One region of the Nonomuraea sp. IBHARD001 genome, then DNA from elsewhere that is predicted to be linked to it. Evidence: riboswitches for the same ligand, from Rfam matches in the RefSeq annotation. Region 1 holds a riboswitch; each other region holds the start of a gene.
What was found. A riboswitch is a leader RNA that binds a small molecule or an ion and turns the genes downstream of it on or off. The one in region 1 is predicted to bind cobalamin.
Positions count from the first base shown of each region.

Region 2: linked by a shared signal. The riboswitch ahead of cobN (cobaltochelatase subunit CobN) and the one ahead of metE (5-methyltetrahydropteroyltriglutamate--homocysteine S-methyltransferase) in region 1 are both predicted to bind cobalamin.
Region 3: linked by a shared signal. The riboswitch ahead of ACTWNK_RS20430 (CbtB domain-containing protein) and the one ahead of metE (5-methyltetrahydropteroyltriglutamate--homocysteine S-methyltransferase) in region 1 are both predicted to bind cobalamin.
Region 4: linked by a shared signal. The riboswitch ahead of ACTWNK_RS02235 (ABC transporter substrate-binding protein) and the one ahead of metE (5-methyltetrahydropteroyltriglutamate--homocysteine S-methyltransferase) in region 1 are both predicted to bind cobalamin.

Region 1 covers NZ_JBWBBW010000002.1:3,486,258-3,490,448, reverse strand. Annotated here, with positions in the region: gene ACTWNK_RS18090 ((2Fe-2S)-binding protein) at 1-497, shown strand, start outside; gene ACTWNK_RS18085 (hypothetical protein) at 494-856, shown strand; gene cobF (precorrin-6A synthase (deacetylating)) at 889-1,647, opposite strand; cobalamin riboswitch at 1,765-1,976, shown strand; gene metE (5-methyltetrahydropteroyltriglutamate--homocysteine S-methyltransferase) at 2,109-4,191, shown strand, end outside.
Region 2 covers NZ_JBWBBW010000002.1:4,039,696-4,043,886, reverse strand. Annotated here, with positions in the region: gene ACTWNK_RS20470 (precorrin-8X methylmutase) at 1-347, opposite strand, end outside; gene cobG (precorrin-3B synthase) at 344-1,540, opposite strand; cobalamin riboswitch at 1,561-1,751, shown strand; gene cobN (cobaltochelatase subunit CobN) at 1,789-4,191, shown strand, end outside.
Region 3 covers NZ_JBWBBW010000002.1:4,030,806-4,034,996, forward strand. Annotated here, with positions in the region: gene ACTWNK_RS20415 (bifunctional aldolase/short-chain dehydrogenase) at 1-86, shown strand, start outside; gene ACTWNK_RS20420 (rhamnulokinase) at 98-1,444, shown strand; gene ACTWNK_RS20425 (MmcQ/YjbR family DNA-binding protein) at 1,449-1,805, opposite strand; adenosylcobalamin (AdoCbl) riboswitch at 1,862-2,008, shown strand; gene ACTWNK_RS20430 (CbtB domain-containing protein) at 2,009-2,197, shown strand; gene ACTWNK_RS20435 (CbtA family protein) at 2,206-2,976, shown strand; gene ACTWNK_RS20440 (histidine phosphatase family protein) at 2,982-3,719, shown strand; gene ACTWNK_RS20445 (putative cobaltochelatase) at 3,716-4,191, shown strand, end outside.
Region 4 covers NZ_JBWBBW010000002.1:45,683-49,873, reverse strand. Annotated here, with positions in the region: gene ACTWNK_RS02240 (FecCD family ABC transporter permease) at 1-516, opposite strand, end outside; gene ACTWNK_RS02235 (ABC transporter substrate-binding protein) at 513-1,523, opposite strand; cobalamin riboswitch at 1,676-1,871, opposite strand; gene ACTWNK_RS02230 (hypothetical protein) at 1,897-2,250, opposite strand; gene ACTWNK_RS02225 (hypothetical protein) at 2,272-2,676, opposite strand; gene ACTWNK_RS02220 (hypothetical protein) at 2,673-3,035, opposite strand; gene ACTWNK_RS02215 (oleate hydratase) at 2,926-4,191, shown strand, end outside.

The sequences.
Region 1 (4,191 bases):
TGCTGGTCGAGCTCGACCCGGCCCTGCTGCACTGGCGTCCCGCCTCCGGCAGCATGCTCCCGCTGCGGGTGGCCGTGCTGGACGGGCGCGCCGCCCCTTTCACACCCGGGGAGAGCGCGGCGCACCTCTACCGCGTCGTCGCCACCGGCCTGCTGGCGCCGCTGGTCCAGGCCGTGCTCGGCGTGGTGAAGATCTCGCCCGGCCTGCTGTGGGGCAATGCGGCGTCGGCGCTTGCGGGAGCCGTACGCGCCCTGGTGCTGGCCAGGCCGGGGCTCGGCGGGCGGGCCACGGCGCTCGGGCGTGAGCTGCTCGGGCTGGGCGTGCTGCGCGGGGGCGGCGAGCTGATCCAGCCGGTGCCCGGAGCGCCCTTCTTCGTCAGGCGCACGTGCTGCCTGTACTACCGGCTGCCCGGCGGCGGGATGTGCGGCGACTGCGCGCTGATCGACCCGCCGACCCGCAGCGCCCAATGGCGCCCCTCCCCCGAAGGACGACGATGAGCGGCCTGACCGTCTGCAGGGACTGCTGCTGCGGCAGCACACGCAAGGTGCCCGCGCTCGACCACGACGAACAGGTGCGCCTGCTGTCGGAGATCGCCGAGGTACGCCTCAGCGAGTGCCTGGACGTGTGCGAGCAGGCCAATGTGGTCGTCGTACGGCCCTCGCCCGAGGGCAGGGCGGCGGGCGGCAGGCCGGTGTGGCTCGGCCTGGTCAACCATCCGGGCGCGGCCGGCGACATCGCCGCCTGGATCGAGGCGGGCGGTCCCGGCCTGGCCCCCATGCCCGACATCCTCGGCCTGCACGCCTTCACCCCGCCACGCCGGGTCAGACCGCAACGCGGGACCCTGCCCCTGGCGTGAGGAGGAGGGGCAAGCGCCCGGCGGGCAAGCCCCTACGCGCCGGGCGTCACGCGTCGCAGCAGGTACGTGTCCATGATCCACCCCTTGCGCTCGCGTGCGGCGGCGCGCAACTCCTTGATGCGTTCGGCCACCTCGGGCACCGGTCCCGAGACGAGGATCTCGTCGGGCGTGCCGAGGTAGGCCCCCCAGTAGATGTGGTACTCCTCGCCCAGCCCGGCGAAGGCGCAGTGCGCGTCGAGCATGACCGCCACGTCGTCGGCGTCAGGCCCCTCGGCGGCCAGGCGGCGGCCGGTAGTGATGTGCACGGGCTTGGCGACACTGGTCAGGCTGGTGCGGTGCGCGGCGGTCAGCGCCGACACGCTCGTGATGCCCGCGACCACCTCGTACTCGAAGGCGACCTCCCCCTTGGCCAGCACCTCCTCGATCCCGGCCAGCGTGCTGTCGTAGAGCCCGGGATCGCCCCACACCAGGATCGCCCCGACCTGGCCGTCGCCCAGCTCCTCGCGGACGAACGCCTCGTACAGCCCGGCCCGCCGCGAGCGCCACCGCTCGACCGCCTCGGTGTAGGCGGGCGTGGTCCGGTCGCGTTCCGGATCGGCCGCCTCGACCACACGGTACGGCGGGCGGGCATGCGTCTCGATCATCGTCCGGCGCAGGTCGAGCAGGTCGTGCTTGGCCTCGCCCTTGCCCAGGACGAAGAACACGTCGGCCGAGGCGATGGCCTCGACCGCCCGCAGGGTGAGGTGGCCGGGGTCCCCGGCGCCGATGCCGATGATGAGGATTCGCTTCACCCGGCACAGTCTGCCCTCCCGCCCATCGAGGTAGTGATCGGGCTCCCGGCTTTCCGCCCTCCCGCCGATCCGGGCGGTGATCGGGGCTCCCGGCTTTGCGCTCGGGCCGGGGCGGCCTATGGTGGTGCGTGCAGTCGGTTCGCCCTGCCAGCCGGGCAGGCGCGTCGCAAGAGGGAACCCGGTGTGAATCCGGGACTGCCCCGCAGCGGTGAGTGGGAACGACCGCCGTCACATGCACTGGATCCGCACGCGGATCAGGGAAGCGACGGCCACTAGGCACGAGCAGCACGCCCACGAGTCCGAAGACCTGCCACTGCCCGTGCGCGTCCGCGCGCGGCGACGTCGATGGCCTCGTGGGCGGGCCGGCTGACCCGGTCGGCGGCGTCGCACGCCGCCTCGCGGTCGTGCCTTCGCGTCCCGGGACCCGTCGGGGTCACCCGTGACTCGCGAAGGAGAGTTTCGTGACCGACACCGCTGCTTCCCCCGGCTCACTGGCCACCGTGTACGGCCATCCGCGCCAGGGCCCCGACCGTGAGCTCAAGAAGGCCGTCGAGGGCTACTGGGCCGGCCGGGTGAGCGCCGCCGAACTGCATGCCACCTCGGCCGTGCTGCGCCGCGACACCTGGCGGCGCCTGGCCGACGCCGGGCTCGCCGAACTGCCCACCGGCGACTTCTCCCTGTACGACCACGTGCTGGACACCACCGTCATGGTCGGCGCCGTGCCCGAGCGCCACCGCGCGGCCGTGGCGGCCGACCCACTGGACGGGTACTTCGCCATGGCCAGGGGCACGCAGGAGGTCGCGCCGCTGGAGATGACGAAGTGGTTCGACACCAACTACCACTACCTGGTGCCCGAGCTCGGGCCTGACACCGTGTTCACGGCCGATCCGGCCAAGCAGGTCGCCGAGCTGCGCGAGGCCGTCGCGCAGGGGCACGCGGCCAGGCCGGTCCTGGTCGGGCCCGTCACCTACCTGCTGCTGGCCAAGGCCGCGCCCGGCGTCGACCCCGGATTCGACCCGCTGTCGCTGCTGGAGCGGCTGCTGCCCGTCTATGCCGAGGTGCTCGCCGCACTGCGGGCCGAGGGAGCCGCCTGGGTGCAGCTCGACGAGCCCGCGCTGGTGCAGGACCGGCCGCGCGAGGTGCTCGACGCGGTCGCCTCCGCCTACGCGCGGCTCGGCTCGCTCACCGACCGGCCGCAGATCGTCGTCGCGAGCTACTTCGACCGGCTGGGCGAGGCGCTGCCGGTGCTGGCCGCCGCGCCCGTCGAGGGGCTGGCGATCGACTTCACCGGGCCCGCCGCCGCCAACCTGGAGGACCTGACGGCGCTCGGCGGCCTGCCGGGCAAGCGGCTGATCGCGGGTGTGGTCGACGGGCGCAATGTGTGGATCAACGACCTGGACCAGTCGCTGAGCACCCTGGCCGCACTGCTGGGCCAGGCCGAGCGCCTGGACGTGTCCGCGTCCTGCTCGCTGCTGCACGTGCCGGTCGACGCCGCCGCCGAGACGGAGATCGATCCCGAGATCGCCGCCTGGCTGGCGTTCGCCGCGCAGAAGAGCGCCGAGGTGGTCACGCTGACCAGGGCGCTGACCGAGGGGCCGGACGCGATCGCGCAGTCGTTCGCGGCCAACAGGGCGGCCCGTGCCGCACGCGCCTCCTCCGCGCTCACCCGCGACCCCGCCGTACGCGCGCGGGCCGAGGCCGTGACCGAGGCCGACACGCGTCGCGCGACGCCGTACGAGAAGCGGGCCGGGGCGCAGCGGGAGCGGCTGGGGCTGCCGCCGCTGCCGACGACGACCATCGGGTCCTTCCCGCAGACCGCCGAGCTGCGTACGGCACGGGCCGACCTGCGGGCCGGGCGCATCGGCGAGACGGACTACGACGAGCGGATCGCGGCCGAGATCAGGCAGGTGCTCGCCTTCCAGGAGGCGGCCGGGCTCGACGTCCTGGTGCACGGCGAGCCGGAGCGCAACGACATGGTCCAGTACTTCGCCGAGCAGCTCACCGGCTATGTGGCCACGCTGAACGGCTGGGTGCAGTCCTACGGCACCAGGTACGTACGGCCGCCGATCCTGGCGGGCGACGTGTCCAGGCCGGAGCCGATGACGCTGCGCTGGACGACCTACGCGCAGTCGCAGACCGACAGGCCGGTCAAGGGCATGCTGACCGGGCCGGTGACGATGCTGGCGTGGTCGTTCGTCCGCGACGACCAGCCGCTGGGCGAGACCGCCAGGCAGGTCGCGCTGGCGCTGCGCGACGAGGTGGCCGACCTGGAGGCGGCGGGCACGGCCGTCATCCAGGTGGACGAGCCCGCCCTGCGCGAGACGCTCCCGCTGCGCGCCTCCGGCAGGGCCGCCTACCTGGCCTGGGCGACCGAGGCGTTCCGCCTGGCCACGGCCTCGGTCGCGGAGGACACGCAGATCCACACGCACATGTGCTACGCGGAGTTCGGCGAGATCCTGGGCGCGATCGACGACCTCGACGCCGACGTGATCAGCCTGGAGGCGGCCCGTTCGCACATGCAGGTGGCGCACGAGCTGGCCGGGG
Region 2 (4,191 bases), 550 kb from region 1:
GCGCTGCGGGTCGTGCCCAGCCGCTGGGCCAGAGCGGGCACGCGGGGGTCGCCGAGCAGGCAGAGCACCTCGTTGCCCGCCGGCAGCCTGCGACGGGTGACGCCGGAGGCCACCATGGTCGCGTCGCACAGCACCGGCGCGCCGGCCAGCAGCGCCGTACGGGCCGAGGCGACCACGCGCGGGCTGTGGCCGATGTCGGCGGGCAGATCGGTCATGCCGCACGCGTGGATCATGCGCACGGCGACCCTGGCGACGTCGGCGGGCAGGCCCGACAGGTCGGCCTCGGCCCTGATGGTGGCGAAGGACTGCCGGTAGATCTCCGCGCCGTCGCGGATGTAGTCGCTCACATGTCCCCTGCGTGCTGTGTACGGTAGCCGTCCGCTGTGGCGACGAAGTCGGCCGCTGTCTCGCGTGGCCGTCCGCAACGTCGCTCGCATCCCGACCAGTGCACGGGGAGATTAGCGCCCTTTGCCGGACCCGGCGGCATCACCCCCTGCCCTGCCGCCCAGCGCTCGGCGTCGGCCCGTACGTCGGCGAGCGACTTGGCGCATCCCGGGAGCCCGGTGCACGCGCTCACCCCGGCCAGCGGATGCGCCGCATCGGTGATCAGCCCGGCCGCCGCCAGTTCCCCGATCAGCTCCGCCGCACGCCCCGCCTCCTGGTCGGGCACGACGACCGTACGCCACGGGGTGACGATCAGCCCTCCGGCCTGCGCGGACACGGCCGCCAGCAGCTCGGCCCGCGCCGCCGTCAGCCGCCCCAGAGGCGCACCGGCCACCACCGCCACCCGTCCGTCGGGCTGGACGACGCCTCCGACGGCTGGCGGCGTCCCGTCCCCTCCGGGCGCCCGGCCCACCCCCGCGACGCCGCCCAGCCGTACGGCGCAGCGCGAGGGGCCCTCCTGCAGCTCGGCCAGCCGCCAGGCCGCCGAGCCCTGCGCCTCGCGCTCGTCGAGGAAGGCGTGCGCCGCCGCGACCAGCACGGAGGGCACGAGGGCGGCGGGCGCCCGCAGGCCGCTGTCGGCCCCGGCCAGCAGGACGGCCGCCTCGTCCGCCGCGACGGCCACGGCCGTGACGTCGGCACGCAACGCCCGCACGTCGCCCGAACCGTCGTCCAGCGCGAACAGGAACCGCCCGGGCAGCGAGGCCAGCCGAGGCGTCGAGCACACCCGCTCGTCCAGCTCACGCACCGCCTCCCGCACATCCAGCAGGGTGTGCGAGGAGCGCCCGCTCAGCGGCGAGGCGACGATGTTGCGCACGCGCTCGTGGGTGGCCGAAGGCAGCAGTCCGGCCCGGGCGAGCAGGCCGGCCAGCAGCGGAAGGCCGGTCGCGTCCAGCCCTCTGACCTGGATGTTGCCCCGTGAGGTGAGTTCGAGCACGCCGGAGCCGAGCCGGGCGGCGCCGTCCGCGAGGTCGTGCAGCCCGCTCGCGGTGATCGCGCCTCCCGGCAGCCGTACGCGGGCCAGCAGGCCGTCGGCGGCGGCGTGCGCCGACAGCGCACCGGGACAGGCGTCACGTCGTGATCGTCCGGTTTCAGCCACGTTGAGGATGGTAACGCCAGTTTTCTGGGCCGGATCTGTGTGCCATGCTGAGCGCAGGCGACGGCGCAGAAGGAAGCCGGTGAGAAACCGGCGCGGTCCCGCCACTGTAACCGGGGAGCAAGCCCCACCGCAGGCCACGGTCCGGCGACGGACGGGAAGGCCAGGGGTGAGCGCCGATCCGGGAGCCAGGAGACTTCTGCCGTCGTGACACCCACGACCGGGGCGCGGACCCCGAGGGAGGACCTTTCGTGCGTCCCGAGCACCCCACCGTCCTGCTGCTTTCCACCTCGGACACCGACCTGCTGAGCGCACGCGCCAGCGCCGCCGCCTACCGGCTGGGCAACCCGGCCAGGCTCACGGCCGACGACCTGCCGCCCCTGCTCGACGGCGTCGATCTGGTGGTCGTGCGCATCCTCGGCGGCAGGAGAGCCTGGGAGGACGGGCTCGACGCCCTGCTCGCGGGCCCCAGGCCGGTCGTGGTGCTCGGCGGCGAGCAGGCGCCGGACGCCGAGCTCATGGAGCTGTCCACGGTGAGCGGCGGTGTCTGCGCCGAGGCGCACGCCTATCTCGCGCACGGCGGACCGGCCAACCTGGGCGAGCTGCACGCCTTCCTGTCCGACACCGTGCTGCTGACCGGGCACGGTTTCGCCGCCCCCGAGCCCACCCCCTCATGGGGACCGCTGCCGCGCACCGCCGCCGCGACCGACGGCCCCGTCATCGGCGTCCTGTACTACCGCGCGCACCACGTGGCCGGGAACACCGCCTTCGTCGAGACGCTCTGCCAGGCCGTCGAGGCCTCAGGCGGGCGGGCGCTGCCGGTGTTCTGCTCCTCGCTGCGGACGGCCGAGCCCGAGCTGCTGGAGGTGCTGCGCCAGGCCGACGCCCTGGTGGTGACCGTCCTGGCCGCCGGAGGGTCCAAGCCCGCCTCGGCCGGAGCCGGGGGCGACGACGCCGCCTGGGACGTGGGCGCGCTCGCCGGGCTCGACGTGCCGATCCTGCAAGGCCTGTGCCTGACGACCAGCCGCGAGGCGTGGGAGGCCAACGACGACGGCCTGTCCCCGCTGGACGCCGCCTCGCAGGTGGCCATCCCCGAGTTCGACGGGCGCATCATCACCGTGCCCTTCTCCTTCAAGGAGATCGACGAGGACGGGCTGACCGTCTACGTGGCCGACGAGGAGCGCGCCGCCAGGGTCGCGGGCATCGCCGTACGGCACGGGCTGCTGCGGCACGTGGCTCCCGGCGACAAGCGGATCGCGGTGATGCTGTCGGCCTACCCGACCAAGCACTCCAGGATCGGCAACGCGGTCGGGCTGGACACCCCGGCCAGTGTGGTCAAGCTGCTGGCCGTGCTCCAGCAGGAGGGCTACGACCTGGGCGAGGGCTTCCCCGGCGTGGCGGACGCCGACGGCGACGCGCTGATCCACGCGCTGATCGCGGCGGGCGGCCAGGACGCCGACTGGCTGACCGAGGAGCAGCTCGCGGGCAATCCCGTGCGCATCCCCGGCGCCCGCTACGCCGAGTACTTCGGCACGCTGCCCGCCGCGCTGCGCGAAGGCGTCGAGGAGCACTGGGGCCCCGCGCCCGGCGAGCTGTTCACGCACGAGGGCGACATCGTGCTCGCGGCGCTGCGCGCGGGCAACGTCGTGGTCATGGTGCAGCCGCCGCGCGGTTTCGGCGAGAACCCGATCGCCATCTACCACGACCCGGACCTGCCGCCCAGCCATCACTACCTGGCCGCCTACCGCTGGCTGGCCGACGACTTCGGCGCGCACGCCGTCGTGCACGTCGGCAAGCACGGCAACCTGGAGTGGCTGCCGGGCAAGTCGGCGGGCCTGTCGGCCGCCTGCGGGCCGGACGCCGCGCTCGGGGACGTGCCGCTGATCTACCCCTTCCTGGTCAACGACCCCGGCGAGGGCACCCAGGCCAAGCGCAGGGCGCACGCGGTGCTCGTCGACCACATGGTGCCGCCGATGGCCCGCGCCGAGACCTACGGCGACATCGCCCGCCTGGAGCAGCTGCTGGACGAGCACGCCTCGATCGCGGCGATGGACCCGGCCAAGCTGCCCGCGATCAGGGCGCAGATCTGGACGCTCATCCAGGCGGCCAAGCTCGACCACGACCTCGGGCTGGCCGACCGGCCGCACGACACCGAGTTCGACGACTTCCTGCTGCACGTCGACGGCTGGCTGTGCGAGGTGAAGGACGCCCAGATCCGCGACGGCCTGCACGTGCTGGGCGCGGCCCCGCAGGGCGCCACTCGGGTCGACCTGGTGCTGGCGATGCTGCGGGCCAGGCAGATGTGGGCCGGTCAGGAGTCGCTGCCCGGACTGCGCGAGGCGCTCGGCCTGGCCGAGGACGGCTCGGCCGGGCGGGTGAGCGTCGACGAGGCCGAGGCGAAGGCCCGTGCGCTCGTCCAGGCCATGGAGGACTCCGGCTGGTCGAAGGCCGCCTCCGGCGAGGTCACCGCGCGGGTGCTCGGCGGGCCCGACGCGCTGGTGACGAGCATCCTGGAGTTCGCCTCGGCCGAGGTCGTGCCCAGGCTGGCCCGCACGACCGACGAGCTCACCCATCTGACCCACGCGCTGGCCGGAGGCTACGTGCCCGCCGGGCCGAGCGGCTCGCCGCTGCGCGGGCTGATCAACGTGCTGCCG
Region 3 (4,191 bases), 540 kb from region 1:
CCGTGTTCGCGCTGACCACGCTCACCCGCACGACCGGGCTGCTGGTGCCCGTCGACGCGGGCGTCGCCGCGGCGTTCCTGCGATGAACACACGACCGATGAGCACACGACCCACGCACACGCGGTGGGCCGCCGTCGACCTCGGCGCCTCCAGCGGGCGGGTCGTGGTGGCCGAGATCGGGCCCGGCGGCGCGGACGTGCGGCTGCGCGAGGCGCACAGGTTCGCGAACGTGCCGGTGCGGGCGGGCGGCGTCCTGCACTGGGACGTCCTGCGCCTGCACCGCGGCGTGCTCGAAGGGCTGCGCGCGGCCGGGCCGGTCGACGGGATCGGCGTGGACGGCTGGGCGGTCGACTACGGGCTGCTCGACGCCGACGGGCGGCTGCTCGGCAACCCCGTGCACTACCGCGACGGCCGTACCTCATCGGTCGGCGACCCGGGACTGTGGGAGCGCACGGGCATCGCGTGGCAGCCGTTCAACACCGTCAACCAGTTGCGCTCGGCCGCCGGGTCGGCGCAACTCGCGGCGGCCAGGACGCTGCTGCTGGTGCCCGACCTGATCGTGTACTGGCTGACGGGCCGGATCGGCGCCGAGCTGACCAACGCCTCGACCACCCAGCTCCTCGACCCGCGTACCCAGGCGTGGGACACCGCGCTGATGGGCGAGCTCGGCATCGACGCGTCCCTGTTCCCGCCGATCGCCGCGCCGGGCGAGCGGCTGGGCGTCACCGGCGACGGCACGCCGGTGCTCGCCGTCGCCTCGCACGACACGGCCTCGGCCGTGGCCGCGGTGCCCGCCGCCGGGCCCGCCTTCGCCTACATCTCGTGCGGCACCTGGTCGCTGGCCGGGCTCGAGCTGGACGCGCCCGTGACGACGGCCGAGGCCGGGGCCGCCGGGTTCACCAACGAGGCGGGCCTCGACGGCACGGTCAGGTTCCTGCGCAACGTCACGGGCCTGTGGCTGCTGCAGGAGTGCCTGCGTACCTGGGGCACGGCCGACCTGGACGGCCTGCTGGCCGGGGCGGCCGAGGTGCGGGGCGGGCCGGTCGTGGACGTCTCGGACCCGGCCTTCCAGCCGCCGGGCGACATGCCGGCCAGGATCGCCGACGCCTGCGTGCGCGCGGGCCTGCGTCCGCCCGCGACCCGGGCCGAGACCGTGCGGTGCGTGCTGGACTCGCTGGCCGAGGGGCACCGCCGTGCGATCGAGGACGCGGTCAGGCTGTCGGGCCGCCCTGTGGAGGTCGTGCACCTGGTCGGCGGCGGCTCGCGCAACGCCCTGCTGTGCCGCCTGACCGCACGCGCGTGCGGCCTGCCGGTCCTCGCGGGTCCGGCCGAGGCCACCGCGCTCGGCAACGCCCTGGTCCAGGCGCGGGCGGCAGGCGCCGTGCCCGACGTGCGCGCCGCCGTACGGCAGAGCTTCGCGCCGGTGCGCCACGAGCCGGACTGACCGCTCAGGGCACCGGGTGGCCGCGGTCGTCGACGAGGACGCGGAGCTTCTTCGGGACGCACATGCGCCAGGCGTCCACGACCAGCTCGCGCATCTCGTCGGCGCCCAGGGCCGACATCCTGGCCATCACCCACTGGTAGCGCATGCTCGACTCGGGCGGAAGCAGGAACTTCTCCGGCTCGGCGGCGACCAGGGCCGCGCGCTCCTCCTTGGGGAAGCCGAAGCCCATGAGGGTCTCGTCGCGGGAGAAGGCGACGTAGACGATCGAGCCGACCCTGAACTTCACCCTGTCCCTGATCAGGTGTTCGGTGGTCCGGGGGAGGGTGACGGCCAGTCGGCGTACGTCGTCGACGGTGAGCATGAACAGCCTTCCTACCCTAGGCGACGTTGTTGACGGGCGTGATGGAAAACGATACGTTCCGGATGATTTCGCGGTGGCCGATGGGAAATCCGGTGAGATGCCGGTGCGGTCGCGCCACTGTATCCGGGCCTTGAGCCCGGGAGCCAGGTCTCTTGGCCGCCGCGTCCTCATGCATTGGGACGCGTGATCCCTAAGGAGGCCTGATGAGTGACCTGACCGGTCCGACGACCGTGCCCTTGCCCAGCCTGCGCCCTTGGCTGCTGGCCGTGCCGGTGTTCCTGCTGCTGGCGTATCTGGTGCTGATGGACAACGGCGCCATCTCGCAGACGGGTACGTTCCTCCACGAACTCATGCACGACGGGCGTCACCTGCTCGGCGTGCCCTGCCACTAGGGGACGTCGTGGTACGCACCCTGCTCGTCCGGGGCCTGCTCGTGGGGCTGGTCGCCGGACTGATCGCCGCTGCCTTCGCCTTCACGCTCGGGGAGCCGCGCGTCGACGCGGCCATCGCCATCGAGGAGGCTGCGGCGGCCGCCGCGCCCCCCGCGGCCGAGCCCGAGCCCGCCGACGGCCACTCGCACGAGGAGGCCGAGGTCACCAGACCCATGCAGAAGGCCGGCCTCTTCCTCGCACTCGGCCTGTACGGCGTCGCGGTCGGCGGCGTGTTCGCCCTCGTGTTCGCCGGGCTGCGCGGCCGGGTCGGTCCCCGCTCGGACGCCGCCCTGGCCGTCGTGGCCTCGGCCACGGCTTTCGTCGCCGTCATCGTTGTACCGTTCCTGAAATATCCGGCCAACCCTCCGGCGGTGGGGGATCCCGAGACCATCAACAGCAGGACCCTGCTGTACGTGGTCATGGTGCTGGTCGGCCTCGCCGCCACCGCCGTCGCGGTCGCCACCGCGCGCAGGGTGTCGCCGGGCAGCGGGCCGTGGGCCAAGTGGGGCGGTGCGGTCCTGGCCTTCCTGGTGCCGGTCGTGGCCGCGTGGCTGCTGCTGCCGAAGATCGACGAGGTCGCCGAAGGCTTCCCCGCCTCGCTGCTCTGGGAGTTCAGGCTGGCCTCGCTCGGGACGCAGCTGGTGTTCTGGACGGCGTTCGGCGTGCTGTTCGGCTATGTCGGCGACCGCGCCGCCCGCACCCGCGACCTGCGCGCCGTCCCGGCGACCTCACCGGGCTGAGCGGCATGCCCGCAGGTCGTCGCCTGCTGTTCGTCAGGCAGGCCATGACCCCGGGCATGCGCGAAGCCCGCTTCCCCGGCACCCCCGTCCTGGACGCCCACGGCCCCCGGCCCGCCGCTTTGCCGGGCGGGGCAGGGGCAGGCGCACGGACCGCGAGCCGGGAGCCCGGCCCTCCTCTGGAGGGCCGAACCGCCCCCGGGTCGCTCGATCCGGCCGATCGGCCGGACCCGGCGGCGCTGGCCAAGGCCACGCAGTTGCGCGACGCCGTCGCGCGCTGGGCGCGGGGGGCGGTGGTGTGCAGATGCGCGCCGCATCCCTCCGCCATGGCGACCGGCCGGGCGCTCGGCCTGACGCCGGTCGCCGAGGACGTGCTGGCCGAGGCCGACCACGGGCGCTGGAGCGGCCTGCCGTACGCGGCGGTCGCCGTGGAGGAGCCGCAGGCGCTGGCCGGGTGGCTGGCCGATGCCGGGTCGGCGCCGCACGGCGGGGAGAGCCTCGACGCCATGGTCGACCGGGTGGCGGCCAGGCTGGCGGTGTTCGGGGCCGCCTCGCACGCCAGGCTGGGGGAGAGCGTCGTGCTGATCGGCGACGCGGGGCTGATCCGCGCCGGGCTGTGTCACGCGCTCGGGCTGCCGTCGTCCGCGGGCCTGCGCTTCGACCTCGCCCCCCTGTCCTTCACCGAGCTGACCGCCGCCGGGAACGGCTGGCGGATCGCCTACGTCAACAGGAAGGTCCCTTCGTGATCCCTGCCTATCCGTTCAGCGCCGTCGTCGGCCTGGCGGACCTCAAGCTCGCACTGGTGCTGAACGCCGTCTCGCCACGCGTGGGCGGCGTCCTGGTGCGAGGCGAGAAGGGCACCGCCAAGTCCACGATCGTCAGGGCGCTGGCCGCCCAGCTGCCGCCGGTGGAGGTGGTATCGGGCTGCCGGTTCGGCTGCGACCCCGCCGCGCCCGACGCCTCCTGCCCCGACGGGCCGCACGAGAAGGGCGCGGGATCGCAGGTCAGGGCCGCCGCGCTGGTGGAGCTGCCGGTGGGCGCGGCCGAGGACAGGCTGGTCGGCTCGCTCGACCTGGAGCGGGCGCTGACCGAGGGCGTGAAGGCGTTCGAGCCCGGCCTGCTGGCCGCGGCCCATCGGGGCGTGCTCTATGTCGACGAGGTGAACCTGCTGCACGACCACCTGGTCGACCTGCTGCTCGACGCCGCCGCGCTCGGCAC
Region 4 (4,191 bases), 3.4 Mb from region 1:
GGTGGCGACTCCCGCCAGCACCAGCCGCACGGTGGTCATCCGCCCTCCGGCCCGCGCGAGGAAGTACACCGCGACCAGTGCGCCCAGCGCCCCCGCGAACGCCGCGACCGGCAGCGAGAACGCCCCCAGCACGGTGACGCCCGACACCATGACCACGACCGCCCCCACCGAAGCCCCGGAGGAGACGCCGAGCAGCATCGGATCGGCCAGCGGATTGCGGACGAGCGCCTGCAGGGCCATCCCGCACACCGACAGCCCCGCGCCCACGACCCCGCACAGCAGGATCCTGGGCACGCGCACGTCCATCACGATCGTCTCCCTGACCGCCGTCCACACCGGCTCGACCAGCGCCGGATGCACGCGGTGCAGCACGATCGCCCACACCTCGCCGAACGGCACGCCGACCGACCCGACCGCGACGCCCGCCGTACCCGCGAGCACCAGCACCCCACCGAGCACCACCAGCACGACCGGGTACGGCAGGCGCGCGGCGCGTGCCGTGACGAGCTTGGTCACGCGAACCGATCCGGGTGGATCTGCGTGGCCAGCGAGCGCACGGCCTCGGGCACGCGCACGCCGAGCACCGCCGACGACAACGGCAGGACCGCGAACCGCTTGTTCTTGATCGCGGGCACGTCCTTGAGCGCCGGGTTGGCCAGCAGGAACTCCTTCTTCTTGGCCACGGGCTGGTCGCCGTAGTCGTAGATGACGATCACGTCGGGCGAGCGGTCGGCGACCTGCTCGAAGGAGACGTCGGCCCAGGTCTTGTTCACGTCGGCGAAGATGTTGCCCGCCCCGGCCAGCTTGATCATCTCGTTGCCGATTCCCGCGCCGCCCGCGGTGAAGGCGGTCTTCTCGCCGCTGTCGTAGACGAACACCTTCAGCGGGTCGACGCCGTCGAGCTTGGCCTTCACCCCGTCGAGCACCGTGCGCATCAGCACGACCTGCTCGTCGGCGCGCTCGGGCACGGCGAAGATCTTGCCGATCGTGCGGATCTCCTCCTCGATCAGCGCCGCGTTCACCGGGCCTTCGGGGCACTGCTCGAGGTTGACGTAGGAGGGGATCCCGGCCTTGGTCAGCGCCTCACGGCTGCGGCCGGACTTCTCGTCGAACCCGCTGGCGAACCCCGCGTACACGAAGTCGGGCTCGGCCGACAGCAGCACCTCGTAGGAGGGGTACTCCTTGGCCAGCACCTTGATGCCCTGGTACGCGCTCGCGAACTCAGGAAGGACCTTGTCGTCGAGGTAGGCCGTACCGACCATCGACTTGGCCAGGCCGAGGGCGAGCATGATCTCGGTCGCGTGCTGGTTGAGCGTCACCGCGCGCTGCGGCGGACGCTGGAAGGTACTGCTCACGCCGCAGTTGGTGATCGTCAGCGGGAACCCGGCGAGCGCCGAGGGCGCGGCGGCCGTGGGGGGCGTGGGAGGCGTGGCGCTGGTCTGGCCGGTGGCGCCGCAGGCGGAGGCCAGCATGGCTGTGACGATCAGGGGGATGGCAAGGAGCGAGCGTCGGCTCGTCGTCATGACGGGTCCTTTCACTCACGGGCGAGCCCGTAGAGCGGGGGCGATGAGCCGGATCATCGAAGAAGGGACCCGTGACGCGGACAGCCCGAAGGACCTCATGCCAGTCGGCACGGCGACCACCGTTCCTCTCTTGGGGAGATCCGCCCCAATTTCTGTGAGGAGGCGACCGCGTGAGTCTCCTGGCTCTCGGGTCTGGGCTCGTCCCGGCCTTCCCACCCGTATGGGCAGTGGCTCGTTCGGGATCCGCTCGCCGATCACAGTGGCGGGACCGCACCGGATTCACACCGGTTTCCTCGTTCCGCCGTCGCCTACGCCGCCCATGCTCGCACAAAGCCCAGCAAAACCATGCGCCACCCCCTGCTGCGCCCCACCTTCACCAGCTCTCCCGCCACCAGTGCCAGTCGCCCCGCTCATGCACGATCATGAGCCCCGCCGCCGGATCCGCGTTGTTCACCGGCTCCTCACCGCCCGGCCGCCACAGATAGCCCGAAGGCTCATACGCGTGGCCGTGGCTCTCCACGAAGAGCACCTGCCCGTCCTCTCTGTAGACGTGGTCGAACATGATCTCCCCGATCCGCACCGGCCCCTTGATCTCCGCCCCCTCCTTCCGCAGGCTCATCGCGGCCTTCTCCATCTCCCCCATCGACCTCTCGAACCGCCCGAAGTACCACCCACACCCCTGCACCAACACCGCCAGCACCACACCCACCACGACCAGCTTCCGCACGATGCTCCCCCGCTTCCGCGTCTAGTAGCAGCGCCAATCGCCGTCCCAGTCGTGCGAGTCGTACGCCTCGACGATGACGCGTCCGCCCTTGTCCTGGGGTTCGAAGTACAGGGAGATCGTCGCCTTGCTCTCGACTCCGGCGACCGTCACTCCTTCGTAGTGGCGTTGGATCTCCTGCGGGGTCAGCCCGGTCCGCATGGTGATCCGCACGCGGTAGTCGCAGGAGCTACCGCTGCCGCCGACCAGGTTCTTGCCGAAGACCGCGTCGCCCTCCCGGTAGAAGTGGTCCTGCGTCTGCGGAGGCCGGGGACGGTCGTGGAAACGCTGGTAGAAGTCATCCAGCCGCCCGTCGTCCCGCCAGACCGGCACCAACACCGCCAGCCCCAGCCCGAGAATCGGCAGCAGCGCCAGCCATCTCGCCTTCACGCGACCGCCTCGCCAGCCATCTCGCGCAGGCTCCTGCGCAACACCTCCACCGCCTCGCCGTCGACCCGCAGCTCCACCCAGACGCTCTCCCGCACCCCCAGGTCCTCCGCCGCCTCCGGCGTGAACCCCAGCCGTACCCCACCGTCCTCGAACGCGACACCCGTCAGCCCGCCGTACGTCGTGCGCTGGTCCTCTCGGACGATGCAGTAGGTGTTCATGTCCCCTTCGTCCGGGTCGTCGGGCGATGGCATGAAGATCAATGCGACGCCGTCCCCGTCCTCGAACTCCGCGATCCCGAGCACGTCCTCGTCCCGCCCGACCACGCGCGCCACCATGCTCCCCAGCGGCTCATATGTCATCCGAAACACTCCTCCACGAAGCAGACGAAAGGACACTCCGCCCCTGTGTGAGTCCATACGCCCACGGGCAGGAAGATCACGTACACGGTGGGTGATCGGGGGCGGAATGTACTACAGCAGTGGGAACTATGAGGCTTTTGCGCGGCCGCGTAAACCGGAAGGTGTGGACGGGAAGACGGCGTGGTTCGTGGGGGCGGGGCTGGCGTCGCTGGCGGGGGCGGCGTTCCTCGTCCGGGACGGCGGGATGGCCGGGGAGCGGATCACCGTACTGGAGCGGCTGCGGCTGCCGGGCGGAGCGCTGGACGGGATCAAGGAGCCGGAGAAGGGGTTCGTGGTCAGGGGCGGGCGCGAGATGGAGAACCATTTCGAATGCCTCTGGGACCTGTTCAGGTCGATTCCCTCGCTGGAGATCGAGGGCGCGAGTGTGCTCGACGAGTTCTACTGGCTGAACAAGGACGACCCGAACTTCTCCCTCCAGCGCGTCACCGAGAAACAGGGCCAGGACGCCCACACCAACGGCCTGTTCGCCCTCAACGACAAAGCGCAGAAGAACCTCGTCAAGGTATTCCTCGCCACCCGCGAGGAAATGGAGGACAAGCGCATCGACGAGGTGTTCGGCGAGGACTTCCTGAGCAGTACGTTCTGGCTGTACTGGCGCACGATGTTCGCCTTCGAGCAATGGCATTCGGCGCTGGAGATGAAGCTCTACCTGCATCGCTTCATCCATCACATCGGCGGCCTGCCGGACTTCTCGGCGCTGAAGTTCACCAAGTACAACCAGTACGAGTCGCTGGTGCTGCCGCTCTACACCTGGCTGCTCGACCAGGGTGTGGTGTTCCATTTCAGCACCGAGGTGACCGACGTCGACTTCACCTTCCGCGGCAACAGCAAGCAGGCCTCGCACCTGCACTGGAAGCGCGACGGCGAACCGGGAGGCGTCGACCTCGGCCCGGACGACCTGCTGTTCATGACGATCGGCTCACTGACCGAGAACTCCGACAACGGCGACCAGCACACGCCCGCGCGCCTGAACGAGGGCCCGGCCCCGGCCTGGGACCTGTGGCGTGCCATCGCGGCCAAGGACCCGTCCTTCGGCCGCCCGGACGTGTTCGGCTCGCACATCCCACAGACGAAATGGGAGTCGGCCACCGTCACC